Regions from separate parts of the Lysinibacillus sp. RS10 genome, predicted to be linked through region 2. Evidence: predicted binding sites of a transcription regulator. Region 2 holds the regulator's gene; each other region holds the start of a gene.
What was found. Region 2 encodes LexA, which represses DNA repair genes until DNA is damaged. Its sites were predicted from a motif close to CGAACATATGTTCG; they were not measured.

Region 1: the regulator LexA is predicted to act here: its motif matches at 4,677-4,690, upstream of uvrB (excinuclease ABC subunit UvrB).
Region 3: the regulator LexA is predicted to act here: its motif matches at 5,237-5,250, upstream of parE (DNA topoisomerase IV subunit B).

What each region holds. Positions count from the first base shown of each region.
Region 1 is NZ_CP167122.1:4,169,418-4,180,784, reverse strand. It holds gene secA (preprotein translocase subunit SecA) at 1-640, shown strand, start outside; gene ACB089_RS21170 (competence protein ComK) at 1,113-1,652, shown strand; one part of gene prfB (peptide chain release factor 2) at 1,916-1,990, shown strand; one part of gene prfB (peptide chain release factor 2) at 1,992-3,020, shown strand; gene ACB089_RS21160 (competence protein ComK) at 3,105-3,614, opposite strand; gene ACB089_RS21155 (IDEAL domain-containing protein) at 3,840-4,082, shown strand; gene uvrB (excinuclease ABC subunit UvrB) at 4,765-6,744, shown strand; gene uvrA (excinuclease ABC subunit UvrA) at 6,752-9,616, shown strand; gene ACB089_RS21140 (DUF4097 family beta strand repeat-containing protein) at 10,046-11,239, shown strand.
Region 2 is NZ_CP167122.1:3,609,475-3,620,841, reverse strand. It holds gene ACB089_RS18515 (prepilin peptidase) at 1-729, shown strand, start outside; gene ACB089_RS18510 (gamma-glutamyl-gamma-aminobutyrate hydrolase family protein) at 763-1,485, shown strand; gene lexA (transcriptional repressor LexA) at 1,793-2,410, opposite strand; gene ACB089_RS18500 (LysM peptidoglycan-binding domain-containing protein) at 2,573-2,887, shown strand; gene ACB089_RS18495 (recombinase family protein) at 2,884-3,549, shown strand; gene def (peptide deformylase) at 3,707-4,285, opposite strand; gene ACB089_RS18485 (helix-turn-helix transcriptional regulator) at 4,278-4,469, opposite strand; gene ACB089_RS18480 (GNAT family N-acetyltransferase) at 4,650-5,162, opposite strand; gene ACB089_RS18475 (DUF896 domain-containing protein) at 5,361-5,594, shown strand; gene tkt (transketolase) at 5,977-7,971, shown strand; gene ACB089_RS18465 (hypothetical protein) at 8,000-8,347, opposite strand; gene ACB089_RS18460 (serine hydrolase domain-containing protein) at 8,515-9,498, shown strand; partial or broken gene ACB089_RS18455 (HAD family hydrolase) at 9,532-10,183, shown strand; gene ACB089_RS18450 (response regulator) at 10,467-11,099, opposite strand; gene ACB089_RS18445 (sensor histidine kinase) at 11,074-11,367, opposite strand, start outside.
Region 3 is NZ_CP167122.1:2,308,134-2,319,500, reverse strand. It holds gene ACB089_RS11885 (protein phosphatase 2C domain-containing protein) at 1-224, opposite strand, end outside; gene ACB089_RS11880 (HIT family protein) at 217-669, opposite strand; gene parC (DNA topoisomerase IV subunit A) at 811-3,243, opposite strand; gene parE (DNA topoisomerase IV subunit B) at 3,240-5,216, opposite strand; gene plsY (glycerol-3-phosphate 1-O-acyltransferase PlsY) at 5,831-6,433, shown strand; gene ACB089_RS11860 (HesB/YadR/YfhF family protein) at 6,453-6,743, shown strand; gene ACB089_RS11855 (spore germination protein) at 6,889-8,475, shown strand; gene ACB089_RS11850 (Ger(x)C family spore germination protein) at 8,500-9,699, shown strand; gene ACB089_RS11845 (hypothetical protein) at 9,703-9,936, shown strand; gene ACB089_RS11840 (endospore germination permease) at 9,971-11,367, shown strand, end outside.

The sequences.
Region 1 (11,367 bases), 560 kb from region 2:
TGTCCTTGTTGAGTCTATGATTCAAGAAACAATCGACAATGTTGTTGCATTGTATACGCAAGGCGAGCAAAAGGATTGGAACTTAAAAGCCATTGATGACTTTGTCGGTGCAAATCTTCTAGGTGAAGATGATCAGACGGTGGAAGATTTCCAAGGCAAATCTGCTGAAGAAATTAACCGAATGATTTCTGACGCTGTTCATGCGCGTTATAATGAAAAAGAGGCAGAGCTTACACCAGAGCGTATGCGTGAATTTGAAAAGGTTATTTTATTGCGTTCAATTGATACGAAGTGGACTGATCATATTGATGCCATGGATCAGCTACGTCAAGGTATCCATCTTCGTGCATATGGTCAAAATGACCCGCTTCGTGAGTATCAACAAGAGGGCTTTGCTATGTTTGAGGATATGGTCGATTCCATTCGCGAAGATGTAGCGAAATATGCGATGAAGGCAGAAATTCGAAGTAACTTAGAGCGTGAGGAAGTTGCAAAAGGTCAAGCTGTTAATCCGAAAGAGGATGGATCTCCAGCACCGAAAAAGCAACCTGTTCGTAAGGCTGAAAATGTTGGACGTAATGATTTATGTCCATGTGGAAGTGGGAAGAAATTCAAAAACTGCCATGGTGCAGGTCAATAAGTTTACGATTACGAAGAAGATCATTTTAACTATACGTTAAAATGGTCTTTTTTTTGAGTACCCGAAACTTGGTGGTGAAAGGTCACTACAAGTTTGGTGGTCAGCTGGCCGAAAGGGATGGATTTTTGCGTAAGCTTTACATTGCGCCTTGCAAGTCCTCTTTATGTTTTGGCAAAGAGCCTTTTCTATTTTTTGTTTTATTAATAGATAATTCTGAAAAAAGATACATAATACTACAACAATAGGTAAATAGTTCAATGAAAAGGGTAACGTTTATAACTTTTTTCTAATTTATTATAAAAGTATAAATAGTATGAAAGTTTTATTGTGTGAAATCGGTGTAGACTTACTTTCTTTGAATAAAGGGGGTGATTTATGTTTGGAAATAAAAATTCTAGAGCATTGGAGTATACCAATATCTCTATTAATATACTCCTCTTCACTGGAAAATATAAATTTTAGGAGGATTAAAATGCATAGTGATGACATTATGAGTGGTGAAACGATGTTGTATATGCCGGAGTATGATGCCTTTGGAAACTTGTGTACACGTGTGATAGAAAGGGATTATCAATATATTTCAAAATTAGCACCGACAAAATTAATGGATTATAATCTACGCTATTTTGGTTCAAGCTTAAGAGGAGCTTTCGATGGCTCGAAAATGATACTTGGAAAACTGAATAAAAATCCAATAGTTGTTCATGAACGAAGCAATATTGTATGGTTTCCAAGTAAATCTCCTCTACATCCTGAATGTATATGGTTTGCGGTCCAGCATATTGAGGACTTTCAAGTTGTGGATAAAAAGAGTACAAAAGTATATTTTATGAACGGCAAGGACATTATTGTGGATTTAAGTTTCAGAGCATTTGAAAACAGAATTCAAAGAGCATTTTTACTTAAGTATAAATTAGAGAAACGAACAAATCACTTACTAGGACAACATGATCGAGTTAAAGTATATCAACGCATGGCAACCCGAAGTGCTGTATTTGAGGATAAAGCTTAAGGCGAATGATTGTCGTCCATTTAGCTATGTAAATTATGCTGTCATGTTAAAAAAGTATGTTTTCCGACGTAAAAACGTTATAATAAAAAAATACGGGGCTTACAAAAATTAGAGATATGAGCATTTTGAATGCATCTCGAGAACGATGAGAACTTAGCCATTGCGATTAAAGCATATACCGATCCTTACGTTAACTCATCATGATTTTAGTAAAAAAAAGATTTACAAGATTGCCCCATTAAAAATGTTCGGAGGATTTAACAATGATTGAATTAGCAGATGTACGTAACGCGTTAGACACTTCAGCCAAAAAATTGGCGGATTTCAGGAGGTCTCTTTGACTTAGAAAACAAAGAGGCACGCATTCAGGAATTAGATGAAATGATGCTTGAGCCAGGTTTCTGGGATGATCAACAAGGCGCACAAGTAATCATTAATGAGAGTAATGGCTTAAAGGCAATTGCTAATGAGTATAAAGATTTAGTAGAAACACATGAGAACTTAGATATGACGCTAGAGCTATTGAGAGAAGAGCCTGATGAAGAATTGCAGGAAGAGCTGGGCACAGAATTAGTAGAATTCCAGCAGAAAATGGGCGATTTTGAGCTGCAATTACTATTAAGTGGTCCATACGATCAAAACAATGCGATTTTAGAGTTGCACCCAGGAGCTGGTGGTACGGAATCTCAGGATTGGGGCTCAATGCTTCTGCGTATGTACACACGCTGGGCAGAAAAACGTGGCTTTAAAGTTGAAACAGTTGATTATCTTCCTGGCGATGAAGCAGGTATTAAATCTGTAACATTGTCTATTAAGGGGCATAATGCTTACGGCTATTTACAAGCAGAGAAAGGTGTTCATCGTTTAGTACGTATTTCACCGTTTGACTCTTCGGGCCGTCGTCATACATCATTCGTTTCTTGTGATGTTATGCCTGAATTCGATGACAATATTGAAATTGATGTTCGCACGGAGGATTTAAAAATTGATACGTATCGTGCAACAGGAGCAGGTGGTCAGCATATTAATACGACAGATTCAGCTGTTCGTATTACGCACATTCCAACTGGTACTGTCGTACAATGTCAGGCAGAACGTTCACAAATTAAAAACCGTGAAAAAGCCATGACGATGTTAAAAGGGAAGCTCTATCAATTAGAGATTGAAAAGCAGCAGGCACAGCTAGATGAAATCCGTGGTGAACAGAAGGAAATCGGCTGGGGCTCACAAATTCGTTCATATGTATTCCACCCATATTCAATGGTGAAGGATCATCGTACAAATGAGGAAACAGGTAATGTAGGAGCGGTGATGGATGGTGATTTAGATCCATTCATTAATGCATACTTACGTTCAAAAATCGGGTAATGAAGGCCCCTCAGAGGCACAGTAAAATTGTGCTCCTGAGGGGGTTTTTTGGTTCTGCTAGATTAGCTACGGTTGGTCGTCCTATCAAAAAGGTGGATGATACGGAGTGTCTTGACTAATTTGCTTACGCTCATTCATGTAATGCTTATAAAGCATCGATGCATTGACAAATTGCTTGCTAATAGAAGCATATTGAACGGGCAGTTCAATTTGTCGATCGTTTTTCAGTGTGACGATACAGCCCATTTTACTCGGGACAATATTCGAAATGGCATGGAGTCCAATCCAAATATTGTGGATGGAGTTTGGTGAATAAGTCGGCAAAAAAATACATGGGTAACCATAATCAAAAGTAACAACGATGGGAAGTTTATGTTGATTGCCGAAGAAGCGTTTGGCGGAATGTTTTGCTGCCTCATAGGTTGTTCCTAGTGAAATACAAGATTTTCGTAATACATGCAATGGCTTCCTTGTAACGATCAGTTCATTATGCTTGTCGATTACCCGAGTGAAAATTTTAGAGTTGTACTGAATTGGTTCTAGTAAGTAGGTGTTGAAAGACATTAAATATCCATTGACATAATTTGCTGACATATATGTAGCGCCTCCTTTTCTATTTATTATTGAAGTGTAAAACACAAAATTAAATTCAGAAAATATAGATAAAAGGTAAAAACAATTGGTATAACAAGCAATTGCTTAGAGAATTTGCATGAAATGGCATGAGATTAATAGTAAATCGAAGTGAATTTCAGTTCTTAAGCATTGCTTTTTAATTTCAATTTTCATATAATTTAGAAAAGGATCGAGGTGAGGTCGTTGGATAAATATTATCCGTATACAGATTTTCTAAAAGCCGTTGGTCAGACAAAGAAAGTAAGTGAGGCAGAGAGATTATTAAACGAGATTTATTTAGATTTATTTATAAATCATATCCAGCGTATGTATCGTGAAGAGCAGCTCATGGTTCTGATAGATAGAGCACTCGATGAAAAAGATGAAAAGGCATTTCATCTATACGCAACTGAACTAAAAGCGTTACACCAAGTAACAAGTGAATAATATGACGAGCCCGCTCTCCATTTAATGGAGGGCGGGATTTTTTTTGCTACTTTCTTTGAAAGATTGGTGATTTGGGGTGCCTTGAACTCGTCGAAATCTCATATGGCTTGAGTGGATCTAGCATTAAGCCGAGTGGAATCTTCAAGGGAACGAGCGATTCTTCGGCGAACCCGATCAAAACTGTGGCCAAGCGGAGCCGATGTTGCGGTAACCCGATCAGAACTACGGCGAAGCGGAGCATATCTTCCGACAACCTGCTCATATCTCCAGTCAACCCTATCAGTTTTTCAGCCTACCCGAGCTTTCGCCTCCTTATCTGCTCGAATCTCCCAGGACTTGAGGAGTCTAACATCAAACGATGGAAATCTCCTCTAGGCTAATACATTTCCATCCGCCCATCTCGATTAGTTAACATTTGGAAAGGGTAATCTATTAACAGGAACGCCAAGTTTACAGATAGCACTTTAGTAGCTATAAGGAATTTCACTTTTTATTTCTCGGAATGGTCGAATGTCTGAAGAGGCTGTCATTATGCACTTCGGTACATATGTTCTATAAGTATCCATCTCATTGTAGCAAACGAAAAAATATTTACAAACATTCGTTCGTTAAATGTTCGAAATTTTAATAGTGCTATGCTAAAATATATGTATCAAATTGGTAGGAAAGGACGGGGACATGTGTGCAAACATTTGATTTACAAGCGCCATATACACCTGGTGGAGATCAGCCACAGGCAATTGCGGAATTAGTGGAGGGTGTACGTGCCGGTAAACGTCATCAAACGTTGCTCGGTGCAACAGGAACAGGAAAAACGTTTACGATTTCTAATGTCATTAAACAGGTAAAAAAACCGACACTTATTATGGCACACAATAAAACTTTAGCGGGTCAATTATATAGTGAGTTTAAAGAGTTCTTCCCTAATAATGCCGTTGAATACTTTGTTAGCTACTATGATTACTTTCAGCCAGAGGCATATGTACCGCAGACGGATACTTATATCGAGAAAGATTCAAGCATTAATGATGAAATTGATAAGTTGCGTCACTCTGCAACATCTTCATTATTCGAGCGTGATGATGTCATTATTATTGCATCCGTGTCCTGTATATATGGTCTAGGTTCTCCAGAAGAATATCGTGAAATGGTCGTATCAGTACGTACTGGAATGGAAATTGAACGTAATCAGTTGCTTCGAAAACTGGTCGATGTACAGTATGAACGTAATGATGTGAGTTTTACACGTGGGACGTTTCGGGTACGTGGCGATGTAGTGGAAATATTCCCTGCATCTCGTGATGAGCATTGTATCCGCGTGGAGTTTTTCGGGGACGAGATCGATCGAATTCGCGAGGTGGATGCGTTAACTGGTGAAATACTAGCGGATCGTGATCATGTAGCTATTTTCCCAGCATCTCACTTCGTTACACGAGAAGAAAAAATGCTAAAGGCCATTGAAAATATTGAAAAAGAGTTGGAGGAGCGTTTAACTCTATTACGTGCAGAGGATAAATTATTAGAGGCACAGCGTTTAGAGCAACGTACTCGCTACGATTTAGAAATGATGCGTGAAATGGGCTTTTGCTCAGGTATCGAAAACTACTCGCGTCATTTAACATTGCGTGAAGCGGGGGCAACTCCATATACGCTACTTGACTATTTCCCTGAGGATTTTTTACTTGTTGTCGATGAAAGTCACGTTACTTTACCACAAGTTCGAGGGATGTATAACGGTGACCAAGCACGTAAAGGTGTGCTAGTTGAGCATGGGTTCCGTTTGCCATCAGCACTAGATAACCGCCCTTTACGTTTTGAAGAATTTGAGAAACATATACATCAAGCTATTTATGTATCAGCAACACCAGGCCCGTATGAGCTTGAGCATACTCCGGAAATGGCGCAGCAAATTATTCGTCCAACAGGGCTGCTTGATCCACAAATTGACGTACGTCCTATTGAAGGGCAAATTGATGATTTAATCGATGAAATTCAAGGTCGTATTGCCCGTAATGAACGAGTCCTAGTTACAACATTGACGAAAAAAATGTCAGAGGATTTATCGGCTTATTTGAAAGAAATGGGCTTAAAGGTGGAGTACTTGCATTCAGAGATTAAGACGCTAGAGCGAATTGAAATTATTCGCGAGCTGCGTAAAGGTACTTACGATGTTCTAATCGGCATTAACTTATTGCGAGAAGGGCTAGATATTCCTGAGGTTTCTCTTGTGGCGATTTTAGATGCTGACAAGGAAGGATTTTTACGTTCAGAGCGTTCATTAATACAAACGATTGGACGTGCTGCTCGTAATGCTAATGGTCATGTCATTATGTACGCAAATAATATGACGGATTCGATGAAAAAGGCGATTGAAGAAACAAAGCGTCGTCGAACACTGCAAATGGCGTATAACGAAGAGCATGGCATTAAACCGAAAACGATTGTTAAGAAAATTCCTGATGTTATTCGTGCGACACAGGTTGCAGAGGAAGAAGAATCCTATGTAGCGAAGGCAACAAAAGGTAAGAAGCTGACGAAGGCGGAAAGAGATCAGTTACTTGCTACTCTAGAAGTTGAAATGAAGGAAGCAGCAAAAGCACTCGATTTCGAACGTGCTGCTGAGCTGCGCGATACAATATTTGAATTGAAGTTAGAAGGGTGAATGGCTTGTGAAAAATACTGAAATAGTCGTGCAAGGCGCACGAGCTCATAATTTAAAAAATATCAATGTCACAATTCCACGCGATCAATTAGTCGTGCTAACGGGTTTATCGGGCTCCGGGAAATCATCATTAGCGTTTGATACGATTTATGCCGAGGGGCAACGTCGTTATGTAGAATCCCTTTCAGCCTATGCCCGTCAATTCCTTGGTCAAATGGATAAACCAGATGTCGATGCGATAGAGGGATTATCTCCTGCAATTTCAATCGATCAAAAAACGACGAGCCGTAACCCGCGTTCTACAGTTGGGACAGTAACGGAAATCTATGATTATTTACGTTTGCTCTATGCGCGTATTGGTAAGCCTATTTGTCCGAATCATGGTGTTGAAATAACTTCCCAAACGATTGAGCAGATGGTCGATCGTTTATTAACTTATCCAGAAAGAACGAAAATGCAATTGCTTGCTCCAATGGTGTCAGGGCGTAAAGGAACGCACGTAAAGTTACTGGAAGATTTAAAAAAGCAGGGCTTCGTTCGAGTACGTATTGACGATGAGCTACGTGATTTAGATGATGCGATTGAACTTGATAAAAACAAAAAGCATTCAATAGAAGTAGTCATCGATCGTGTTGTAATGAAGGAAGGTGTCGCGGCACGTCTTAGTGATTCCTTAGAGACAGCATTACGTTTGGCAGATGGGCGTGTACTTGTCGATGTGATGGAGCATGAGGAATTATTATTTAGTGAGCATCATGCTTGTCCATTATGTGGTTTTTCAATCGGTGAGTTAGAGCCTCGCATGTTTTCATTTAATAGTCCATTTGGAGCTTGTCCTAGCTGTGATGGTTTAGGATCAACACAAGAGGTAGATCTTGATTTGGTAGTACCAGATTGGGACCGTTCTTTATTAGAGCATGCACTAGCACCGTGGGAACCAACAAGCTCACAATATTATCCACAGTTATTAAAGGCGGTATGTGATCATTATGATATCCCAATGGATGTACCTGTAAAGGATCTTCCGAAAGAAAAGATGGATAAAATTTTATATGGTTCTGGTAAAGATAAAATCCATTTCCATTATGAAAATGAGTTTGGCAATGTACGAGATCAAATGATTGAATTTGAAGGTGTTGTGCGTAATGTGGAGCGTCGTTTTAAGGAGACCACTTCTGATTACGTGCGTGAACAAATGGAAAAATATATGGCGCAGCAAGCATGTCCATCTTGTAAAGGTTATCGTTTAAAGCCGGAAACTTTAGCTGTGAAAATTGCAGAAAAGCATATTGGCGAAGTTACGCAGTATTCGATTCAGGAAGCAGATACATTTTTCAAGGATCTGAATTTATCAGAAAAGGATATGAAAATTGCTCGACTTGTCTTACGCGAAATTGAAGAACGATTAGGCTTCCTCGTAAACGTAGGATTAGATTATTTAACATTAAGTCGAGCAGCAGGGACACTTTCAGGGGGAGAAGCTCAAAGAATTCGTCTTGCGACACAAATTGGCTCACGCTTAACAGGTGTCCTCTACATTTTAGATGAACCATCTATCGGTTTACATCAACGTGATAATGATCGCCTCATTAGTACATTGCAAAATATGCGTGATATTGGTAATACACTTATTGTTGTCGAGCACGATGAAGATACAATGCTAGCGGCGGATTATCTCATTGATGTTGGTCCTGGTGCAGGTGTACATGGTGGTCAAATTGTAGCGGCAGGGACACCACAGGAAGTAATGGAAAATGAAAAGTCTTTAACGGGGCAATATTTAAGTGGTAAGAAGTTTATTCCATTACCAATTGAGCGTCGTAAGCCAAATGGTCGTAAATTATCGATTAAAGGTGCCAAGGAAAATAATCTTCAAAATGTGAAGATTGATATACCTCTTGGCTTATTCGTTGCCGTCACAGGGGTTTCAGGGTCAGGTAAATCAACACTTATTAATGAAATTTTATATAAATCGTTGGCTCAAAAGCTTAATCGTTCAAAGGTGAAGCCGGGTGAACATAAAGAAGTAACGGGAATTGATGAGCTTGAAAAGGTTATTGATATTGATCAATCACCAATCGGTCGTACACCTCGCTCTAATCCTGCTACTTATACAGGTGTATTTGATGATGTTCGAGATGTTTTCGCAGCCACAAATGAGGCAAAGGTACGAGGCTATAAAAAAGGTCGCTTTAGCTTCAACGTGAAGGGAGGTCGCTGTGAAGCTTGTCGTGGTGACGGTATTATAAAAATTGAAATGCATTTCCTACCAGACGTTTATGTGCCGTGTGAAGTCTGCCATGGGAAACGCTATAACCGTGAAACACTTGAAGTGAAATATAAAGATAAGAGTATTGCAGATATTTTAGATATGACGATTGAAAACGCAGTAGTATTCTTTGAAAATATTCCGAAAATCCAACGTAAGCTACAAACCATTGTGGATGTTGGATTAGGCTATATGAAATTAGGACAACCTGCCACAACCTTATCTGGTGGTGAGGCACAGCGTGTGAAATTAGCCTCTGAATTGCACCGTCGCTCAACAGGCAAATCATTCTATATTTTAGATGAGCCGACAACGGGCTTACATGCAGATGATATTGCACGTCTACTCGTTGTTTTACAGCGTCTTGTAGAAAATGGCGATTCGGTGCTAGTGATCGAGCATAATTTAGATGTCATCAAGACAGCAGACTACATTATCGATTTAGGGCCTGAAGGTGGCGACAAAGGTGGTACAATTGTTGCGACAGGTACACCAGAAGAAGTCGCTGAAGTAAGTGGCTCTTATACAGGGAAGTATTTAAAGCCAATATTGACACGAGATCGTATGCGTATGGAAGCTGTTTTAGAAAAGGCTTCTCAATAAAACGTCGAATTACGCATTGTTCTCTAAAAAAGTTCGCACTTTCCGAAGGGGGAGTTGCGAACTTTTTTATTACATAGAAATACAATTATGAGTCAATACTGGATCATCACCATAACGTGTGGTTGATTTCCGTTATCTTAACAAATGTCATCCACAATTTTTGGTGATGAGCCTCAATACTAAAATCTGTTTCATGATAAAAAAAGGAGTCACTCAGCCTCCACGCCAATCAACTGATATACATGGCATACGTTTTGAAAAATGTGATCCCTAATTTTTAGTGATGGACCTTTTTAAGATTTATGAACGGCACACTCACCTCTAAGCCTAAAAAAAGATGTATCTCCAAAATTTTCATTTTAATGGTGAAACTTTTCACAAAATGATTCGTATAAATAGTATAACGAACTGAGGGAGGCTATTTTAGTTATGCAAAATGAACGTCAACGAATTTTAGAACTTGTGGAAAAAGGAACAATTACAGCGCAAGAGGCGATTACATTATTAGAAGCATTAGAGCAACCTAGCAAGTCCACTCAACATGTTATGAATAATGTGTCAAATGAGGGCCAGCATTCCTCAACAGAGAATGAGTCATTATTTAAAGATGAAAGTCACAAAGATGAACACAAGAAAAAAGACGAGGATTTCACTAAATATTTCGAAGAAGAAATGCGAGATTTTCGTAAAGATTTAACACAAATTGGTTCACTCTTTATGGATATGATGAATACAGCAGTGAAAAAGGTAAAAGAATTTGATGTATCTTCTCCGTTTGGTGATAAAGTAGAGTTTACACATACAGAAGAAGTTGCGGCAGAACAGGTAGAAAATATAGTTGCTGAATTACCGAATGGCAATTTTGCAGTGGAATCTACTGAAGGTGATAGCTTCCAAGTCATTTGCAAGGTGAAGGCACCACTAGTTAATGACAGTGAAGAAGAAACACGCGCTCATTTCTTAGAGCAATTCGTTGTGAAGGAGAATGAAGGTTCACTACGAATTTTAAGTCAACTAAAACTTGTTCAAGTAAATGTTAAAGTACTAGTACCAAAGGATAAATTGGACAAATTATCGGTACGTTTAATGAACGGTAGTGTTACTTTACAAGATACGGATTTTGAGCAATTAAAAGTAAAGACGTTAAACGGTGCAATTAAAGGCTCTAAGTTTAATTTTGGGAAGGCAGAAGTAGATTCTTCTAATGGTTCAATTGAATTAACAAATGTCCGTGGTAAAGATTTAGAAGCTGAAACATTGAATGGTCGTGTATATTTAGATGGCGCATTGGATGAAGTTGAAGCAAAATCGGTCAATGGACATGTTGTTGTCACGACTTGCTCTACAAATTCATCAAAAATCAAAGCGCAAACAGTTGCAGGAGCTGTTGAATTGTATGTGCCACGTACAATATCGATCAGCGGTAAAATTGTTACGAATTTTGGTAAAGTAGATGTTGGTATTCAAGATGCCTCAAAGATTGAATCACAGGATCAATTCTTATCAAAGGTAGTACGTTTTGATAAAGAAGTAGAGAATGCCAATCGACTATTTATTGAAGGTGAATCCAAAACAGGGGCAGTTTTAGTACGTTATACAACAACTGACGAGCAGCATATTTAAGTATTCATGCATTCGGGCTATGTAAAAAAGCATAGCTTGAATGTTTTTTTTATTTTCGAACAGGAATCGACTTCTCTTCATTGGAATCGATTTCTGTCTTTTTATGTCGATTTTTATATCATTTTCGT
Region 2 (11,367 bases):
GTTTTACTTTTTGGCTTCGTACTTGGCTCATTTTTTAATGTAGTGGGCTTACGAATACCAATAAAAGGGTCAATTCTCCGTCCACCTTCGCATTGTATTCATTGTAAGAGAAAGTTGACTGTGCTTGATTTGATACCTGTGTTGTCTTATGTGTTTTTAGGTGGGAAATGCCGTAGCTGTGGTCAAAAAATTTCTGGGATTTATCCACTGATGGAACTTATAACAGGCATATTATTTGCCTTGGCTTATTGGAAATTAGGCTTTAGTGCAGAATTTTTCGTAGCACTAGTATTGATTTCATTATTAGTAATTATTGTTGTATCGGATTTTGCGTATATGCTTATTCCTGATAAAATACTCCTATTCTTTTTACCATTACTCATTATTGGACGCTTGATATCGCCATTGTCTCCGTGGTGGGATAGTATAGTTGGTGCTGTAGTAGGATTTTGCATACTATATAGTATTGCTGCTTTATCAAAAGGTGGTATGGGCGGTGGCGATATTAAATTATTCTTCTTACTCGGTCTTGTACTCGGCACAATACATACACTTCTGACACTATTTGTATCAGCTGTGATTGGAATGATTGTTGGAATAGTGGTGTTAAAGGTCCGCGGGCAGGGAAGAAAAACGCCTATACCATTTGGACCATCTATTGCGCTAGCAGCTATCGTTGTCTATTTTTATGGAAACGCGTTGATGAATTGGTATTTTGAATGTTGGTAAGTCGTAAATCTTGTGGATCATGGAGGGGATAAAGTGAAACCAGTTATCGGTATAACGGCCTTTGTGGAAGATGATTTGTCTTCTAGATTAAATGCCGCCTACAGCAAAAGTGTCATTGAAGCTGGTGGAATTCCATTGATAATTCCGCTTGGCGTAGAAGAGGATGTAGCACAAATTTTATCGTTAACGGATGGATTATTATTATCGGGTGGCTATGATGTACATCCATTCCTCTTTGGTGCAGAACCTACACCGAAATTAGGGAAAGTTCATCCAGAAAGGGATTCAGTGGAGCTTGCCTTAATTGAAGCGGCCTTTATTCGCCAAATGCCGATTTTTGGCATCTGTCGAGGGATGCAAATACTAAATGTCGCGCTAGGAGGTACGGTCTATCAGGATATTGATAGCGAATATCACAGTAGTAAATTATTAAAGCACAAACAACAAGCGGCTCGAGGCGTTGCTACACATTATGTTCATGTTACACCTGATACACTATTAAAAACGATTATTGAGGAAGCGCAAATTGCTGTCAATTCATTTCATCATCAGGCTGTAAATGTAGTTGCGGAAAAAATGAAAGTAGTAGCAAAATCAAGTGATGGTATCGTTGAAGCGGTAGTACACGAAGATTTACCATTTTGTCTGGGCGTACAGTGGCATCCTGAAGAGCTAGCCATTGTAGGAGATGAAGGATCGAAGAAATTGTTTACTGCATTTGTAAAGGCAAGTTTGAAATTCAAAGTAGAGGCATAAGACTTGATAACTTAAAACTGCTAGTTCGACGTTTCGATGCTTACAAGGAATCCATTCTAAAGTGGATTCTTTTTTCTTTTAAGCAAAGTTATGCTCAAAAGAAAAAAGATGTCCGAAAAGTCTCCTTCGACATCTTCATTTAGTGCTAATACTAGCAACACGTTTTCGTATTTTGATTTTTTCCAAAAGGACTGGACTAAATGCGTGTACTCGTTCTCATCTTGCTTAATTCTCTAGCCTTAAATTAAGAAAAAGAGGTATATGCGAACATAATATCCTCTTTTTCTACTTTAATATTGAGATACTTTTAATGTACACGACGATAGAGACCAACAACTTGCCCCAAAATAGAAACTTGGTCTACGATAATCGGCTCCATTGTTGCGTTTTCAGGCTGTAAACGAAAATGGTTTTTTTCCTTGAAGAAACGCTTTACAGTTGCTTCATCCTCTTCAGTCATGGCTACGACAATATCACCATTATTAGCTGTTGCTCTTTGTTTAACTATGACTAAATCACCGTCTAAGATGCCAGCTTCAATCATGGATTCACCCATAATTTCTAGCATAAATAACTCATCTTCGCTTGTACCATAAATATCTGGAAGTGGGAAGTATTCATCGATATTTTCAATAGCAGTGATTGGAGAACCTGCTGTAACCTTCCCAACAAGTGGGACATGTACAACTTGTTGCTTTTGAATAGAATCCTCTGGCTCTAGGATTTCAATAGCGCGTGGTTTAGTTGGGTCTCGACGAATGAAGCCCTTTTGTTCTAAACGAGCTAAATGTCCATGAACTGTTGAGCTTGAAGCAAGTCCAACTGCTTCACCAATCTCACGTACAGATGGTGGATACCCCTTTGTGCGTACTTCTTCTTTGATGAACTCTAATATGGCTTCTTGTCTTTTCGAAACTTTTTTCATGATTGCTCACCTCTTTTTTTCTAATCATTCTACTTATTAGTAGTATAACAGAATGCGAACACTTAAGCAAACATAGGTTCGAAAAGTGTTTGACAAAAACGTTTGTTCGCATTATTATAAGAACATACATTCCGAACAAACATTCTAAAAGGGGTTATGATGATGAACTGGTTAAAGAAAAATCCACATATTACTACTTTATTAGGGGCATGTCTACTATTTGCAGCATACCTTTTTATAACAGATCCAGGCGATGTTACTTACGCTGAAATTGAAATCGAACATGGTGATAGTTTATGGTCGTTAGCTGAACAATACTCTGGTAAAATGAAAACGGATGATTGGATTAAGCTTGTGAAAGTAGAAAATGAATTATCGAACGTTGATATTATTGCAGGTAAATCCCTAGTGATTCCAGTAGTGGGTGACCAGTCCATGCCCATAAATTCAATTGAAATTGCGAGAAATGAACAATGATAAATAAACAACAATCGGCTGTTGTCTATTGCCGTGTAAGTACAGAAAAAGAGACACAAAGTTCCTCGCTTGAGCGTCAACAGGAGGAGTTGATGCGCTATGCTAAAGAGCAGGGCTACGAAGTGAAGCACGTTTTTATGGATAAGCATAGTGGCTATGATGTGGAACGTGAGGGCTTACTTGAAATGCTCGACTTTATAAAAGAAAAAGAAGTTAAAGCATTATTTGTACAGGATGAAACACGTTTAGGACGTGGAAATGCTAGAATGGCAGTATTGCATTTATTACAAAAAACTGAAACGGATGTTTTTTCTATACGAGACGAGGGCCCTGTACAATTAAATGAAATGGATACGATGCTACTAGAGATTTTAGCGATCGTAGAGGAGTACCAGCGCAGAATCCATAATGCTAAAATACGTCGTGGTATGCGTCGTGCCGTTGAAAATGGCTATCGTCCTGAAAACAATTTATCTAATCGGGGAAATCCAAATGGTCAAGAACGTAAGGATGTGCCTGTAGAAGAGATTATCAAGCTACGTAATCGAGGCTTCACCTTTGATGAAATCGCCATGACACTAAAAGGTCTAGGCTTTGATGTAAGTAAAGCTACTGTACATCGGAGATATAGGGAACACCAAGAAAGTTTGACGGGTAAATAAAATGAAACTTCAATCATTAGGAGTTTCGTCATCCTGCTGATAGGAAGCCTCATCTTGTGGCGACGCTAGGGGACCAACGTTTTGTTGGCCCAATAACGGTCAGTTAATCGTACTGACCGTTATTTCGGGTAAAATTGCTCTACTAGTCTTTTCTTAATTAATACAAACTCTCAATAATAACATTGTCTGGTAGTTTAAATGGATTTTCTTTATTTATTCTGTCATAAAACATGATACCATTTAAATGATCTATTTCGTGTTGCATTAAGATGGAACCGTATCCATTGAAATGATAAATGGCTTCTTGCCCGTGTATGTCATATGCTTTAACTTTAATTCTTTCATATCTTGGAACAAAGCCATTAACGTTTCTATTGACCGAAAGACAACCTTCCCCCTCAGGTAAATAAATCATGTTTAAAGAGTGACTAACGATTTTTGGGTTAATTAACATATATTCATGATGTTTATCTCCATCTTTATAAAGTGCAGTAAACATTCGTTTATTCAGACCAATTTGATTGGCAGATAAGCCAACTCCTGAACGTAATTTATATTTTTTTGAAATATCCGGATCTTGGCTATTTTTTAAATACTTAAGCATACAAATTAATGTATCTTGATCTTCTTTTGAAACAGGTAACGTAACCTCATTCGTATTTTTTCGTAATATCGCAGCACTCTCCTTTACAAAATCTTTCATTGTTATCATATACTCAAGATGGAATTTACTCATATATAAACACCTCATCAACTTTTCTATTTAGAGCTTTAGCAATTTTAAAGGCTAATTCAAGCGTTGGGTCATACTTATCATTTTCAATACAATTGATAGTTTGTCTGACAACCCCACATTCTCTTGCAAGGGCTTCTTGCGTTAATCCTAATTTTTTTCTTAGTGCTTTTATTATATTCTTCAGACTTATACCTCCTTTTGTCTAAAGTGTTGGTTAATTTATTATATGAAAATTAATGTAAAACGTCCAATGTATTGGACATTTAGATTTTGAAAAAAGAAGTAGCTCTTGACTACTTCTCGCTATTTTTATTTCAACTAATAGCGTTTCCTACGATCTATTAACAAAAGTAAAAAGAATTGGTTATGCCCATTCTTCATCTAATACAGCATAATAATATTCATCCCACCACTCATCTCCGTGGGGAATACATTTTTTAAAATAACCTTCGCGTCTCATGCCGATTTTCTCCATCACTCGATACGATGGGATATTTTCTGGCTGGCATGTTGCAATAATTCTATGAAGTTTCATTTCTTTGAATCCATAGTCCAGTACAGTTCTTGCGGCTTCAGAGGCGTATCCATTATTGTAATAGTTCGGATTCAATACCCAACCAATTTCATACGTATGGTCACCAAAACATTGATGGAAAACAATATGACCAATAACAATATTTTCGCTTAGTAAAATAATAGGGAAGTATTTTGCTTTTTGCCCGCTATTTTCTGAAACAAACTTTCTGGCTTTCTCCTCATTAAAAACGCCCTCCGGAATATATTTCATCACATTTATATCTGAAGTATATTCATAGACAGCTTGCCAATCTTGAACCTCAAATTCTCTTATTAATAGTCTTTTCGTTTTGATAAACATTTCATTTTTCCCCCAAGCATACTTAATAAACCTTTAATATTAGTTTACACTTCTAACTTCACAAAGTCATGTATTGTGTGGCATTTATTGTAAATATTGAAGGTCACTAAAAAGGTTGGTATAACTGCATTTTAAGGGAATCCATGCTATACTTTGCATACCATATTCATTAAGATATGTATTGAAAGGTGTGTAACTATGTTATCAAAAGAAAAAATTAACCGAATCAATGAACTTTCTGCCAAGGCTAAAAGTGGACAATTAACAGAGTCAGAAGCTAAGGAACAAACAGCGCTTCGCAAGGAGTATCTAGATACATTTAGAGCAACGATGCGTGATACAATTGAAAATGTAAAAGTGGTAGATCCAGAAGGTAATGATGTAACACCAGAGAAGGTAAAACAAGCGAAAAAAAATAAATTTCTAAATTAATGTGTCACATTTAGATCAATTACGCCTCAGCGTAATTGCGTCCTGATTTTGGATTGTGCTTAGGCCTGCACGATGCAGGTCAGTTAGCCGTTTTCGCAGGATGCGAAGGTTTTAGGCTAACATCCTTATAATAACTCCTTTCAAAATCCGTGACATCCGCCGGAGGCATTATCTTTATTCAGTTAGCCTTATACGGTCCACATCTGTGAAAATATTATATTTAAATAAATATTATTTTATAATTAGGCTGTATTTTTCAACTGAATAAAGATAAAGTATGTTATAAAACGTAAATAGTATAACAAAAACATTGTTTTCTGAAGCAATGTTGACTAAACTGTAAAAGAACAATATATAGGACGAGAAAGGATGTCACAACATAATGACTCAACATGCGGATCAACTAGCGATTAATGCTATCCGAACTTTGTCAATCGATGCAATTGAAAAAGCAAACTCAGGTCACCCAGGTTTACCGATGGGGGCTGCGCCAATGGCTTATACGCTTTGGACAAAACAACTTCGCCATAATCCGGCAAATCCAAAATGGTATAACCGCGATCGTTTTGTACTTTCTGCAGGTCATGGCTCTATGCTTCTATATAGCCTACTTCATCTTGGTGGCTACGGCTTACCAATGGAAGAAATTCAAAACTTCCGTCAATGGGATTCATTAACTCCAGGACATCCTGAATATGGTCATACTGTTGGGGTAGAGGCAACAACAGGTCCTCTAGGTCAAGGTATTGCTATGACAGTTGGAATGGCAATGGCTGAACGTCATTTAGCAGCTACTTACAATAAATCAGGACATGACATCGTTGATCACTATACATTCGCACTTTGTGGCGATGGCGATTTAATGGAAGGTGTGGCAGCTGAGGCTATCTCTTTAGCAGGTCACTTAAAGCTTGAAAAATTAATCGTGCTTTACGATTCTAATGATATTTCTTTAGATGGTGACTTAGAAAAGTCATTCTCAGAAAACGTGCAAAAACGTTTTGAATCTTATGGTTGGAACTATTTAAAAGTTGCTGATGGTACAGATGTTGAAGCGATTAACACAGCTATCGAGGAAGCTAAGAAATCAACTGGCAAGCCAACACTTATCGAAGTAAAAACTGTCATTGGTTTCGGTTCACCTAACAAATCAGGTAAAGCAGATTCTCACGGTGCACCATTAGGTAAAGATGAGACTGTATTAACAAAAGCAACATATGAATGGGCACATGAACCATTCCAAATTCCAACTGAAGTATATGATACATTTACTACAGCTGCAGAGCTTCAAGGGGCACAACCAGAAGAAGCTTGGAATGCTAAATTCGAAGCATATAAGCAAGAGTTCCCAGAATTAGCAGCACAATTTGAAAAAGCAATGAATGGTCAATTACCAGAGGATTTCGCTTCAGAATTACCAGTATATGAAGCAGGTAAATCAGTAGCTACTCGTTCTTCTTCAGGAGAGGCAATCAATGCAATTGCGAAGAAAACACCATCATTCTTCGGTGGTTCAGCTGACCTTGCTGGCTCAAATAAAACAAGAATGAAAGGCGCTGGAGATTTCTCTGCAGACGATTATGCTGGCCGTAATATTTGGTTCGGTGTACGTGAATTTGCAATGGGTGCAGCTATGAACGGTATGGCACTTCATGGTGGTCTTAATGTATTCGGTGGTACATTCTTCGTATTCTCTGACTACGTTCGTCCAGCAGTACGTCTTTCTGCATTAATGGGTCTTCCTGTTACTTATGTATTTACACATGACTCAATTGCTGTAGGGGAAGATGGTCCAACACATGAACCAATCGAACACCTTGCATCTTTACGCGCAATGCCAAATTTATCTGTTGTTCGTCCAGCTGATGCAAATGAATCAGCAGTTGCATGGGAGCTAGCAGTAGCTTCAGAAAAAACACCAACAGTTTTAGTATTATCTCGTCAAAACTTACCTGTGCTTGACGCATCGATTGATACAGTACGTGAAGGTGTTACTAAAGGTGCTTATACAGTGTCTCCTGCTACAAAAGAAGTGGCAGATGCCATTTTAATTGCAACAGGCTCTGAGGTTTCACTTGCAGTGGAAGCACAAAAAGCATTAAAAGCAGAAGGTATGGATGTGGCAGTAGTTTCAATGCCTTCTATGGATCGCTTTGAAAAACAAGATGCAGCATACAAAGAATCTGTTCTTCCTAAAGCTGTAACAAAACGTCTTGCGATCGAAATGGGTGCATCATTCGGCTGGCATAAATACACTGGTTTCGAAGGAGACGTTCTTGCAATCGACAAGTTCGGCGCTTCTGCACCAGGTGAATTAGTAATGGAAAAATACGGATTCACAGTAGACAATGTTGTAGCGAAGGTAAAAGCACTATAATTTATAAAATACCGCAATACTCAGTAGGTTAAATCTCCTCTGAGTACTGCGGTATTTTTTCATGTTTAGAGGACTTCACTAAAGAAATCCAAACAGCTGCACAATGAATGAGAAGCATAACGACAAAACAGTAAAAGCCCTTGTTACTTCCTCCTAGATTTAGCTCATCAACAATAATGCCACTAAACCAAAGGAGCTGACCTGTGACAATTACTGAGAGGCTTGCAAAAAGTAAACAAAACCAAATAGATACTTTTTTTATAATGACAATAATGAGTAGTAAAACAGCAAAAAGTAGGGTAGCTTCAAAAATCGGGTCAAGAAGTGAAAACGCATTTCCATCTACGAAATGCTTATAAGTAAATCGAGTATCCACACAATCCCTCCTTAAAAATAATCAGCAACTTTTAGTGATCAGCCAAAATAATAACGTTTTTGGTAATAAAAGGTTCTGATAATCAAAAAACATATCTAGTATTAATTTCCATTTGATATACAATGATAAGAATAGGCACCGAACTAGAAAGGTTGAGGGGGATTTAAATGAATCCACAAGCTATACTTACACAAGTAAAGAAAACTTTCTCAGAATTAGATTGTACAGGTGGCGGAGTTATTATTATTAAGCATGGTCAAACTGTACTAGAAGAATATTTTGGTGTGCAAGGACAACAAAAAGGAGCAAAAAATGTTGGGCCACATACTCTTTTTCATCTTGCTTCTGTTCGTAAAGCTTACGTTGGTTTTGCTGTGGCATATGCGATTTATCATAACTACATTGCATCGATTGATGATAAACTAAGTGATTATTTGGGGAATGAAGAGTTTTTTGGAGACGTTTCAATAAGACATCTACTCACACATACACACGGTTTACATTGGCAAAATGGAAAAATAATTAAGGAATATAAAGCAGGCTATAACTGGGCATATCGAGATATCAATGTAGAACTACTTGCCAAAGTCATTTTTGAAGTTACTGGAAAAACTATTGCAGAAATTGTGGATGAGCAAGTATTTCAGACATTGTCTTTTACTGAAACAAATTGGTTCAGTGAAAAAAACGAACAGCATATAGAAGTAATTCATAATGATAGTCCATTTTGGTATGAAAGTGATATATGCGATGGCAGCAAAATGAATATGTATAGTTCATTAAGAGAGCTAGCTAAATGGGGGCAAGTTCATCTGAACAAAGGGAAAATAAATGGAAAACAAATTATACCTGAGGAAATCGTACAGCTATCAACGACAATTCAATCCCCTAATTCTAAACTTAAGCACTCTCCAACTAATGGATTTTTCTGGTTTATTCAGCCTCAACAGAGGGAGGGGATTACAGAGTTAAGCCCGATATTACCTCAAGGAAGTTTTCAATTACTTGGTTATACAAGCGTAGCAGTACTGGTAATTCCAAAAGAAAATATTGTGGCAGTTCGAGGATTTAATAGCTTTGGTTCACCAGAAGGCTTTAATTACATCAAAGATATTCATGATTTTGGTTCAACAGTATATCAATCAATTTGATAAAGTAATTTTTTTATAAGGAGAGAGCTTGTGATGAAGAAATATAGCGTTGTTTTATTTGATTTAGATGGAACATTATCTGATCCGAAGATAGGGATAACCAAATCAGTTCAATACGCATTACAAAAGGCAGATATCGAAGTAAGCGATTTAGATAAACTTGAAAGTTTTATAGGACCACCATTACAAGTATCTTTTCATGAAATTTATGGATTTAATGATGCGCAAATTGAGCAAGCTATTAGCAATTACCGGGAGCGATTCAAGGAAAGAGGGATGTTTGAGAATAAACTGTACGAAAATATTCCAGCTTTGTTAGCCGATTTAAAACAATCGGGATACATATTAGCAATTGCTACATCAAAGCCAACTAATATTTGCCGAACAAATTTTGAAATATTTCAACCTTGAACATTATTTTGACCTTGTCGCAGGTAGCAATCTTGATGGTACACGATCCGCCAAAGGAGAAATTATCGCATTTGTACTTGACCATTTTAATGAAGTAGATAACAATCAATTTATGATGATTGGAGATCGAAAATACGATATTGTTGGGGCACATGAAAATCAAATTGATTCTATCGGTGTTACTTATGGCTATGGCTCACTTGAAGAGTTAACGGATGCACAAGCAACATATATAGTTAACAGTGTAAATGAAATTAAAGAACTTCTTGGTTAATAGATAGTCAGAAACTGCATTGGTAGAAATGCAGTTTCGTATTTTTAGGGAAAACAGACGAAAATCGCTGATAACCCAGGTAGAATCGCTGATAACCCAGGTAGAATCGCTGATAAAAGATCAGAAATCGCTGATAACCCAGGTAGAATCGCTGATAAAAGATCAGAAATCGCTGATAACCCAGGTAGAATCGCTGATAAAAGATCAGAAATCGCTGATAACCCAAGCAATATCGCTGATAAACTAGCAAAATCAGTATTAAATCAAACGACCCAAGAAAAATTTATTTCGCAAGCCCATTTTGAAAAGCGTAGACAACTGCTTGTGTGCGATCTTGAACATCGAGCTTCGCTAAAATATTGCTGACATGAGTTTTCACCGTTTTTAAAGCAATGAATAGTTCATCGGCGATTTCCTGATTTGCTTTGCCTTGAGCCATCAGCAGTAATACTTCCATTTCACGATCTGTAAGTTGCTCATAAAGTGGGGTGCTATTGCCGTGGCGCATACGATGCATCATTTTTGAAGTTACTTCTGGCTCGAGCACGGTTTCACCGCCCATCGTTTTGCGAATGGCATCCGCGATTTGCTTTGCATTTGAAGTTTTTAAAATATAGCTAACTGCACCAGCTTCTAATGCAGGATAAACTTTATCATCGTCTAAAAAACTTGTAACCATCATTATTTTTGCCTCTGGCCATGCTGCTAAAATTTCAGCTGTCGCCTCAGCTCCAGTCATGATTGGCATGACATTATCCATTAAAATAATGTCTGGACGTAGGGCGAGAGCTCGTTCCACTGCCTCTTTACCATTTTCAGCTTCACCGACGACAGTGATATCTGGTTGTGCTGACAAATAGGCAGAAACACCGATACGCACCATTTCGTGATCATCCACTATTAACACTTGAATCATTCACTTCTTCCTCCTTTTGTAGCGGGATTTTAACCTCTACAATTGTACCTTCACCAGGCACTGACACAATTTTATACATACAGCCTATCTCTACAGCGCGTTCAGCAATATTTTGCAGACCATAAGAAGCAGATTTATCAGCTTCGACATCAAAGCCGAGGCCATTGTCCTGGATACGTAAAATAGCTAAATCATCGCGGGCAACGAGCAGTAATTCAACTTCGCTCGCTTTGGCATGGCGTAGCGTATTGGATAACGCCTCCTGTGC
Region 3 (11,367 bases), 1.3 Mb from region 2:
TCGGCACTCTCTGCTGTGTTATGTGCATCTAAAACAATAACGAAATCCCAATCTTCTCTTTCGTTAAACCATACAAGGCATCCATCTTCGTTCTTATATTGTCCTGCATTCGAATTGCCGCCATATCGACCCACAATTATATGTTCTATATGCTGAATGTTTACTTGATCTACAAAGTTTTCTTGACTTCCAACCCAACTAAAATCTTTGAAGTGATCATTCATATTGATTGTTCTCTAAATATGTTTTAATACGATGACAAAGTTCAATAACATCATTGTTGTCACCCATAGGTGCATCTTCCCAATCGTAAACTTCCATCGGTCCCCAATGTTCTTTTGGTGTATTAGGATAACGAGCAACTAGGTGCATATGAAGATGCGGAACAGAATTTCCTGAAACAAGTGAGTAGATATGCTCTGCGTTTCCGGCTTCCTTTAGAGCTTTACTGACTCTAGCCATTATGACACCAAATGCTTTTGCTTCTTCTACTGTCATTTCAGCAAGCGTCGGTACGTGTCTTTTTAGGTCAATCATAATATGACCTAAATAGTTAGGTTTACCATTTCGATCAATGTGTCCTACATATACATATTCGTCTTCATAAATCATAACTCCAGAAGTTTCAATATTTCCAACGTGTTTATTGCAAATAAAACAGTCTTTCATATGAACGCCCCCCCTTTTTTTGGTAGTTATAGAATTATAATATAAAAAGCGTTACATTTGCGCAATTTTCTAAATATTTTTTCCTCCATGAAAAAACACCACCAAGTATGGTGATGTTATCTCAAATGAAATCAATTGGTATTATTTCTCTTCTTTTTTAACTGTTAAGACATGTGAAATGGCACCGTCTGTAGCAATATCTACTTTAAAGGAGCCGTTTGAATGGCGATCTGCTCGAGTAAGTGCTTGAACATCGAGAATCTCTTGCACACCTTTTTCTGTTTCGATGATTAGCTGTTCCTCATTGGTAGTCTTAACTACAGAGACGATACGGTGAGGATTCGCTTTTAATTCTGTTAACACTTTTAAGCCGCGTTTCGCACGACTTGTCATCTCTACTTCAGCTACATTCATTTTCTTCACAGCACCTCGTTGCGTCACAATGACAACATATTCAGTGTTATTTGGCTGCAAGATATTGACCCCGATTAAAGCTTCTCCCTCTTTTAGCGTAATTCCTTTAACACCGCCTGTTTTGACGCCTGTTACTGGTAGCTCCTCAATTGGGAAGCGAATCGCATAAGCTGTATCTGTCGTTAATAATAATTGCGCTTCATCTGTGAGGAAATCCGCAAAAATCATTTCATCTCCTGCTTTGACATTCATCGTTTTAATCGGCTTCGAATAACGAGTTACAGCATAATCTGCCAGAGGTGAACGTTTAATTTGTCCATCTTTCGTAGCTGTTAAAATATACGTATTGGCCTGTTCGAATGTCTCAAAACCATATACAGCAAGAATAGATTCGTCTTCTCCGGTCGGCACAATACTTGAAATATGCTGACCAAGATCCTTCCAACGAATATCTGGTAGCTCATGAACAGGCTGATAAATGTAATTGCCTCGATTTGTAAACAGCAGTAAGTGATGCTGCGTATTTAAGTTTTCTTCATATAATAAATAATCGGAATCTTTCATCGCAAAATCCTGGCCATTCGAGGCAGCGTGTGAGCGTGTAGATGTACGTTTAATATAGCCATCCTTTGTGACTGTAACAACGACTTCCTCACTTGGTACAAGAACATCTAATGTAATTTTGATTTCTTCAATTTCTCGTTCAATTTTCGAACGACGTGGCTCTGTAAAACGTTTTTTAATATCGAGCAATTCTTGTTTAATGACACGCACAAGCTTCGCTTCACTATTCAGAATGCCTTCAAGCTTGGCGATGAGTATATTTAACTCATCCTGTTCATGGCGAAGCTCTGTAATATCCGTATTCGTTAAACGGTATAATTGTAAGCTCACAATTGCCTCTGATTGCACTTCTGTAAAATCAAACTTCACCTGCAAGTTCGTTTTCGCATCTCGTTTATCGTTGGAAGAACGAATCGTTGCAATGACTTCATCTAAAATGGACAGCGCCTTAATTAAGCCATCAACAATATGTGAGCGATCTTTAGCTTTTTGCAAATCATAAATGGAGCGGTTCGTCACGACTTCCTTTTGGTGGGTAATATACGCGTCCAATAACAATGGCAATGTCATCATTGTCGGACGACGATTATGGATAGCAATCATATTAAAATTATAAGCTACTTGTAAGTCAGTTGTTTTGAATAAGTAATTTAAAATACCTTGTCCAGGTACATCTTTTTTCAGCTCAATCACAACGCGTAAGCCTGTACGATCTGATTCATCACGAATTTCCGCAATTCCTTCAAGTCGTTTATCCACACGCTGTTCATCAATTTTCTTTACAAGATTTGCTTTATTGACATCATACGGCAATTCTGTAATAACGATTTGCTCTTTGCCACCCTTGATTGGTTCAACAGCTGCTTGAGCACGCACAATGATTTTGCCGCGTCCTGTCTCATACGCTTTCTTAATGCCATCGACACCTTGGATGATACCACCTGTTGGGAAATCAGGTCCTTTGATGACGGTCATTAATTCATCAACCGTGGCATTCGGGTTATCTAAGCGCATTAGAACGCCGTCTAGCACTTCATCTAACGCGTGAGGCGGGATATCTGTTGCATAGCCGGCAGAAATACCTGTCGAGCCGTTAACTAGTAAATTAGGGAAACGCGCTGGTAAAACAGTTGGCTCCATATCTTGATCATCAAAGTTCGGCACAAATTCAACGGTGTTCTTGCCAATATCACGTAGCATCTCGGCTGCAATGGCAGAAAGTCTTGCCTCTGTATAACGCATCGCTGCAGGTGGGTCACCATCAACAGAACCATTATTACCATGCATTTCAATGAGCATATGACGTGCCTTCCAATCCTGACTCATACGTACCATCGCTTCATATACGGAGCTATCACCGTGTGGATGGTAGTTACCAATAACATTACCGACTGTTTTGGCTGATTTACGGAATGGTTTATCGTTCGTATTGCCCTCTGTAAACATCGCATATAAAATACGACGTTGTACAGGCTTAAGACCGTCACGTGCATCAGGCAACGCGCGGTCTTGAATAATATATTTACTATAGCGACCAAAGCGGTCACCCATTACTTCTTCTAAAGGTAAATCTTGAAACTTTTCCGTACTACTCATGCTTGGCCCTCCTCTTGTTGGATGAATTCATTGTCTAAAATATTAGAATCATCCTCCATACCGAAGTTGACATTGGCTTCGATCCATTTTCGGCGTGGTTCAACTTTGTCGCCCATTAATGTTGTGACACGTCTTTCAGCACGTGCACCATCTTCAATTGTTACGCGAATTAACGTCCGCGTTTCCGGGTTCATCGTCGTATCCCATAGCTGGTCAGCATTCATCTCTCCAAGACCTTTATAACGCTGTAATATGTAACCCTTTCCAACTTTTTTAATGGCTGTTTGTAAATCACTTTCGGTCCAAGCATATTCAATCACTTCTTTTTTACCAGTACCTTTTGACACTTTATAAAGCGGCGGTAATGCGATAAATACCTTTCCTGCTTCAATTAATGGTCGCATATAACGATAGAAGAACGTTAGTAGCAGCACTTGAATATGCGCTCCATCAGTATCCGCATCGGTCATAATCACGACTTTATCATAAGATGAGTCCTCAACAGAGAAATCTGTTCCAACGCCTGCACCAATGGCATGAATGATCGTTGAAATCTCTTCATTTTTCATAATGTCCTGAAGCTTCGCCTTTTCCGTATTAATAACTTTACCACGCAATGGTAAAATCGCTTGGAACGTACGATCTCGCCCTTGTTTAGCAGAACCTCCTGCAGAATCACCTTCGACTAAATACAGCTCGTTTTTTGCAGCATTTCGAGATTGTGCAGGTGTTAGTTTTCCAGAAAGAATCGTACTGCCTTTTTTGCTTTTCTTGCCATTTCGTGCATCTTCACGCGCTTTACGAGCCGCTTCACGTACTTGCTGTGCACGAATAGCTTTTCGCACAAGAGATGCAGACAATTCAGCGTTTTCTTCAAGTACATATAAAATTTGCTCTGAGACAACACTATCTACCGCCGAACGGGCCTCACTCGTCCCAAGCTTACCCTTCGTTTGGCCCTCGAATTGTAGTAAGTGCTCTGGAATGCGAACAGAAACAATCGCTGCTAAGCCCTCTCGAATGTCTGTCCCTTCAAGATTTTTATCTTTATCTTTTAACAGACCAATTTTCCGTGCATATTCATTAAAAACACGCGTTAACGCTGCTTTGGCACCCGTTTCATGTGTCCCGCCATCTCGCGTACGAACATTGTTAACGAATGAAAGAATTGTTTCTGAATAGCCGTCATTGTACTGGAAGGCGAACTCTACTTCAATTTCATCTTGAATCCCTTCCACATACTTTACAGGGTGAAGTACATCTTTCTCCTCATTCAAATACGCAACGAAAGCTTCAATGCCGTTCTCATAAAAGAAAACATCACCTTTGCCTTCCTCGCGTTCATCGATTAACTCAATTTTTAAGCCTTTTAATAAAAATGCTGACTCGCGTAAACGTTCTGCAAGCGTATCATAATTATATTTTGTCACAGAGAAAATCGTGTCATCCGGTAGAAAATGGACGTGTGTTCCTGTCTGTTTTGTTTGTCCGATTTCTTCAAGTGTCGTCACAGGATGTCCACCGTTTTCAAAACGTTGTCGATACTTTTTACCGTCGCGGTGAATCGTCACTTCTAAAAAGGAAGATAAAGCATTAACAACTGAAGAACCTACACCATGTAAGCCACCGCTCGTTTTATAGCCGCCTTGCCCGAATTTACCACCAGCGTGTAGGACGGTAAAGATAATTTCAGGAGTTGGTTTCCCCATCTTATGCATCCCAGTGGGCATTCCACGGCCGAAGTCTCGAACGCTAATACTTTGGTCTTTATGAATAGTGACGATGATATGAGAACCAAAGCCAGCCAGTGCTTCATCCACCGCATTATCTACGATTTCATATACAAGGTGATGAAGTCCACGGCCATCTGTAGAACCGATATACATGCCAGGTCGCTTTCGTACCGCTTCTAATCCTTCTAATACTTGAATGGCGTCATCATTATAGACGCTTGGTGACTGTTTATTCGCCAAATATTTCCCCTCCAAAAAAACAAACGCATGTTCTATTTATGTTCTCTTCCTAATAATAATAGCATTTCCTGTCAATAGCTAGTGGCAGGTCCAAAAAAATTTTAAAAATCCTTCACAACTTTTACTTTTTTATAGAATCATTTGCCATTATTGCTTCAGCTGTCCTATTTCCTTGACGCAAGGCAATAAGTTATAGTTGCAGAAATACTGATGATTAATTGCTAACTGTCAACCGCATTATGGTTTTAATATCTTCATACAGAAGCTTTTCAATACCCACTGTAAAATATTCAGGCATGTTAATAAAAATGTACTTCTTCCATTCCGCGAAATTAAAGATAGACTTCTATTCTACCAAAGGAACGGGTGAATGACAAAATTGCCATTTTACCTATATTTTAAGTAAGACGCTCGGGCTGATGGAAATACTCATGTCAAAAAGCCTAACTTATGTTCGATAAACCGATAGAAATCTTTAAAATATATTTATCTTTTGTATTGAATTCAAGATACACTAGGAAATCTCCTTCATTGCATTGTAGATTAAAGAGAAAAAGTGTAAAATACTTGTTACATATTATTAGTACCAAGTTATAAATGAAAGGAGTCCAGCTATGCTAAATGGACTTATTATTTTATGTGCTTATCTAATCGGCTCTATACCTTCGGGATTATGGATAGGCAAAATTTTTTATAAAACAGATATTCGTGAACATGGTAGTGGGAATTTAGGGGCGACGAATACATTCCGTATTTTAGGAAAAAAAGCAGGAATAGTTGTCACAATTATGGATGTTTTAAAAGGAACAGCTGCAGTATTACTCGTATCTCTTCCTGTTTTTTCTGAAGTATCCATTCACGCATTAATTCTTGGACTTATAGCGGTTGTTGGTCATATGTTCCCTGTCTTTGCGAGTTTCCGCGGAGGGAAAGCTGTGGCAACATCAGCAGGAGTTCTCTTAGGCTATTCATGGCCTCTATTTGTTTTACTATTTATTACTTTTTTCGTTACATTAAAACTAACGAAAATTGTCAGCTTAACTTCCATGATTGCCGCTTTAGTAGCACTAATTTATTCAATCGTATATTATTTTGTTACAGGTGATATTGCGTTAGGTTTTTTAGTAGCATGTTTATGTAGCTTTATCATTTATCGTCACCGAGCAAATATTGTCCGCATTAAAAATGGGACAGAGCCTAAGGTGAAATGGCTGTAACGAAGAGAGGAGCATTCTATTGAATATTGCACTAACAGATGAAGCCCTACAATGGTTTAAACGAGAGATGGAAGTAGAATCCGGAGATACTATTCGTTTTTATGCAAGATATGGTGGTTCCAGTCCCTTTCACGAAGGCTTTTCACTTGGAATGACTCGTGAAGAACCAATCGAAATTGGTGTAAAGACAATTCTTGACGATGTTACCTACTACATCGATGAAAAAGATTTATGGTTTTTCAATGATCACAATTTACATGTAGATGTGGATACTACAATAGATGAATTAAAGTATGAGTATCGCAAGTAAAGCAGTGTTTCCTTCGTTTATACGAGGGAAATACTGCTTTTCTTTTTTCCAATGATTTATTTGAATTCAATTCCAACCTTGGTTTATCTCTTCTGAAAGTTGTACATTCTAGAGGTAATGAAATGCAAACTTGAGGAGGAGAAAAATGTCAATTTCTAAAGCTTCGAATACCTCCCAATCAAATTCAAACAATGACCTACTGTATAGCTCCCTTTCTCAAAATATGAAGGTGATTAAACATACACTTGGGAATAGTAATGATATTATCATACGAGAAATTACGATTGGTAAAGCTGAAAAAAATACAAAAACAAGTGAAATTACAATTGGTAAAGCTGAAAAACATGCGATGGTGATGATCAGTATTGACGGGTTATGCGATAAAACAACCATTTCTGATTCTGTGATTGATAAGCTGATGCAAGAAGTTGAAGAAGCTCCTAACCCCGACGTAGAGAATATAAAACAATATGTAAAAGAAACTTGTTTAACAGTCGGCGATGTCAATGAAGTTTCGAATTTCTCAACACTTTACAATTCTATTTTGAATGGAGATACAGTCATCCTATTAGATGGTGTTTCGGCAGGCATCGTGACAAGTACAAAAAGCGCAAAAGATAGAGCTATTACTGATCCATCAACAGAATCGGTTATTAGAGGTCCGCGCGAGTCCTTTACAGAAACATTACGTACCAACACCGCCCTAATCCGTCGAAAAATTAAAAGTCCAAATCTTTGGATAAAGTCTCGTGTTATTGGTGAGGTCACTAAAACAGATGTTGCGGTTATGTATTTAAACGGCATTGCCAATGACAAAATAGTAGCAGAGGTTCTTGCGCGATTAGATCGTATTAATATTGACGGAATCTTGGAAGGTGGCTATATCGAAGATTTTATTCAAGATTCTAAATTCACTATATTCCCAACTGTCTATAATTCTGAACGACCTGATGTCATTGCGGGAGAACTATTAGATGGTAAAATTGCTATTTTAGTGGACGGTACACCCTTTGTGTTAATTGTACCTGCTCTTTTTACGTCCTTTTTACACTCTGCTGAAGATTACTATCAGCATTGGATCATTAGTTCTTTAGTACGCATATTAAGATTTTTTGGTATTAGCCTTGCATTAGTAGCACCTTCACTCTATGTGGCCATCACAACTTTCCATCAAGAAATGCTACCAACACCGATGCTCATCAGTATCGCATCTCAACGAGAAGGAGTCCCCTTCCCTGCAGTTGTCGAAGCACTTATGATGGAGCTTGCCTTTGAGATATTACGAGAAGCGGGTCTTCGAATGCCAAGGACTATTGGTCCAGCGGTGTCTATTGTAGGAACTTTAGTCATCGGTCAAGCCGCTGTAGAAGCAGGGATTGTCTCGGCTGTAATGGTCATTATTGTAGCATTAACAGCGATTTGTAGTTTCTTGTTCCCCGCTTATGGCTTATCGAATACCATTCGTCTTTTACGTTTCCCATTAATGATATTAGCAGCGGTGTTAGGCTTATTCGGCGTGATGTTTGGGATGATGATGATCATTATTCACTTATGCAGCATACGAACTTTTGGTGTTCCTTATTTAAGTCCATTTGGGCCATTAATCTTAAAGGATCAAAAAGATGCCTTAGTCTTGTTTCCTCGTAGAGCCCTATTAACTCGACCACGTTTAATTAGTCAAAAAAACAATGTTAGAGGGCATAATTTTTTTAGTGTTAAAAAAAGGAATTAACAATGTACAAGCGAGGAATGGACCATGTCAAAATTTAAAACGATATGCTTACTTTTGATGGTTACTTTATTTTTAAGTGGTTGCTGGAGTAAACGTGAACTCAATGAATTAGCAATTGTCTCTGCACTAGGAATAGATAAAGTAGACGATGAATTTGAAGTCACTGTTCAAATTGTGGTTCCTGGTGAAATTTCATCAAAAGCCCCTTCTAGCGGTCGATCACCTGTTATTACCAATTACGCAAAGGGCAAAACGATCTTCGAGGCTATTCGAAAAATGACAACATTATCGACTAGGAAGATTTATTTTGCCCATACACAAGTAGTTATTCTTGGGGACGAATTAGCGAAAGAAGGAATTAGTGAGGCATTAGATTTAATCTCTAGAGATCATGAATTCAGAAATGATTTCAATGTTATTATCGCTCACGAGGCAACTGCAAAAGAAGTCTTAAATATATTAACACCTATTGAAAAAGTGCCTGCCAATAAATTGATCAATTCACTTAATACATCTGAAAAAGCTTGGGGTTCAACGATTTCCATTAATATTGATGAATTAGTAAGTACTTTAAGTAGTCCTGAAACAAGTCCAATCCTTTCTGCCATTGAAATAAAAGGAGATGCGACATTAGGAATGGGTGCAACCAATGTTGATAAAGTAAAAACGCCAGTGGTATTAAAGTATGCCGGATTAGCAGTATTCAAAGAAGATAAATACATTGGGCTTTTAACAGAAGAAGAAAGTAAAAGCGTAAGTTTTTTAAGTGACAAAATAAAAAGTACGATTGAAATTATTGCTTGTCCTAAGGGAGGTACATTAGCAGCAGAAATTACGAAATCAAAGACAAAAATAAAGGGTAAGTTTGAAAATGGTACGCCAAAAATTGATGTTCGTATAGATGTTGAGCAAAATGTCGGAGAAGTTGAATGTACTATTAACCTAACCTCCCCTAAGTGGATTGATTACGTAAATAAAAAAACAGAAGAAGTGATCCAACAACAAATCGAAAAAACAATCAGTACAGTTCAGCAAACTTATCGAGCTGATATTTTTGGGTTTGGTGAGGAACTACACCGGACAGATCCAAAAAAATGGAAAAAAAACAAAGATGACTGGCCAACCATATTCCAAGAGCTACCGGTTAACGTTGAAGTAAATGTCAAAACAAAAGGACTAGGAACAATGCAAAATTCCTTATTGAATAAGAAAAAGAAGGAATAAGCTATGACAATAACAATTTTCATACTCATTATTTCAATTGTTATTGCCTTTGCTTTTATTCCAAAACTTAAAAAAAATAACGAAACGAAAACAATTGTTATTTTTTCGATTTTTTTATTGATCGGTACTGCAATAAATATAAGCATTGCTTTAAATCTCAAAATTCCAAGCCCAATAGACTTGATTACCTTTATCTTTACTCCAATTAAAGATTTCATTGTCTCACTGTCAAAATAAAAGAAGTAACTAAAAAAAGAAGGGGTAATTCATGATGGAAAAAGAAATCATTAGTTCAAGACAATTTACAATCATTACTCTTCTTTTTTCAATTGGTACAGCCATTTTAATTATCCCTTCAAGTGTAACAAGTGCAGCAAAGCAAGATGCATGGATCGCAACTATTATCGGTGTCGGTTTAAGTTTACTCTTAGTGAAGCTACTCGTTTCTTTAGGAAATCAGACCCCCACACTTACATTTATAGAAGCGAATGAAAAAATACTGGGTCGTTTTTTCGGAAAACTGACCGCAATGGGTTTTATCCTTCTTACTTTTTTTTCTGCAGGTGAATTATTATATTTTATTGGGACTTTTATGTCTACGGAAGTGATGCCAGAGTCGCCTTCAATAGCTTTTTCATTGCTGTTTGGCATTATCATCATTTATGCTGCATTCCAAGGAATCGAAGTCTTTGCACGTTCAGCAGAAATACTTTTTCCGGTGTTTATCTTTATTTTTATTTTTTTTGTAGTTTTCATATCACCATTAATCAATTTTGAAAATGTACAGCCAGTATTGGAAACATCAAAAAAATCATTATTAATAAGTATTATACGATTTATGAGTATTTTTTCATTCCCTCTTGCCGTGCTATTAATACTCTTCCCTTCCGCTGTCAACGTTCATAAATCAGCACAAAAAGGATTTTATATCGGCACAATTATTGGAGGCATTGTTTTAATTACCATCGTCACACTATGTATCCTTGTCCTAGGTCCAGCACTCACCTCTAATCGGACATTTCCTAGCTATGCATTAGCCCAAAGAATTTCAATCGGGAATTTTTTGCAGCGCATTGAAGTTATTATGGCAGCCATGTGGATCATATCCATTTTTATTAAAACGTTTATGTATTTTTATGCCTCCGTTATCGGCATAGCACAAATATGTAATATCAAAGATCATCGTCCGCTCATTGTGCCAATCGGGATGACAATTATTGGCTTTTCGCAAATTATTCATCCTAATATCGTTCATTCAAATATTTATAATAAAGAAATTTTTCCTTTGTTTGCTGGTGTTGTAACAGTTTTGTTACCGATTGTTCTACTTATCGCCGCAAAAATTCGTAAGATTAATGGTAATCAAGGGAATGAAAATGCTACAAACTGTAATTGTTGTCCACAGAATGCAAGTGGTAGTAATAACGGAAATGCTTCTAATAATGCTAGTAATAACAACAACCAAAATGCTATACAGAATGGAAGTAATTGCAATTGCGGTAATGCTTCTAATAACGCAAGTAATAACAACAGCCAAAATGCTTCTAATAATGCTAGCAATAGTAACAGCCAAAATGCTTCTACTAATGCTAGTAATAGCAACAGCCAAAATGCTTCTAATAATGCAAGCAATAGTAACAGCCAAAATGCTTCTAATAACGCAAGTAA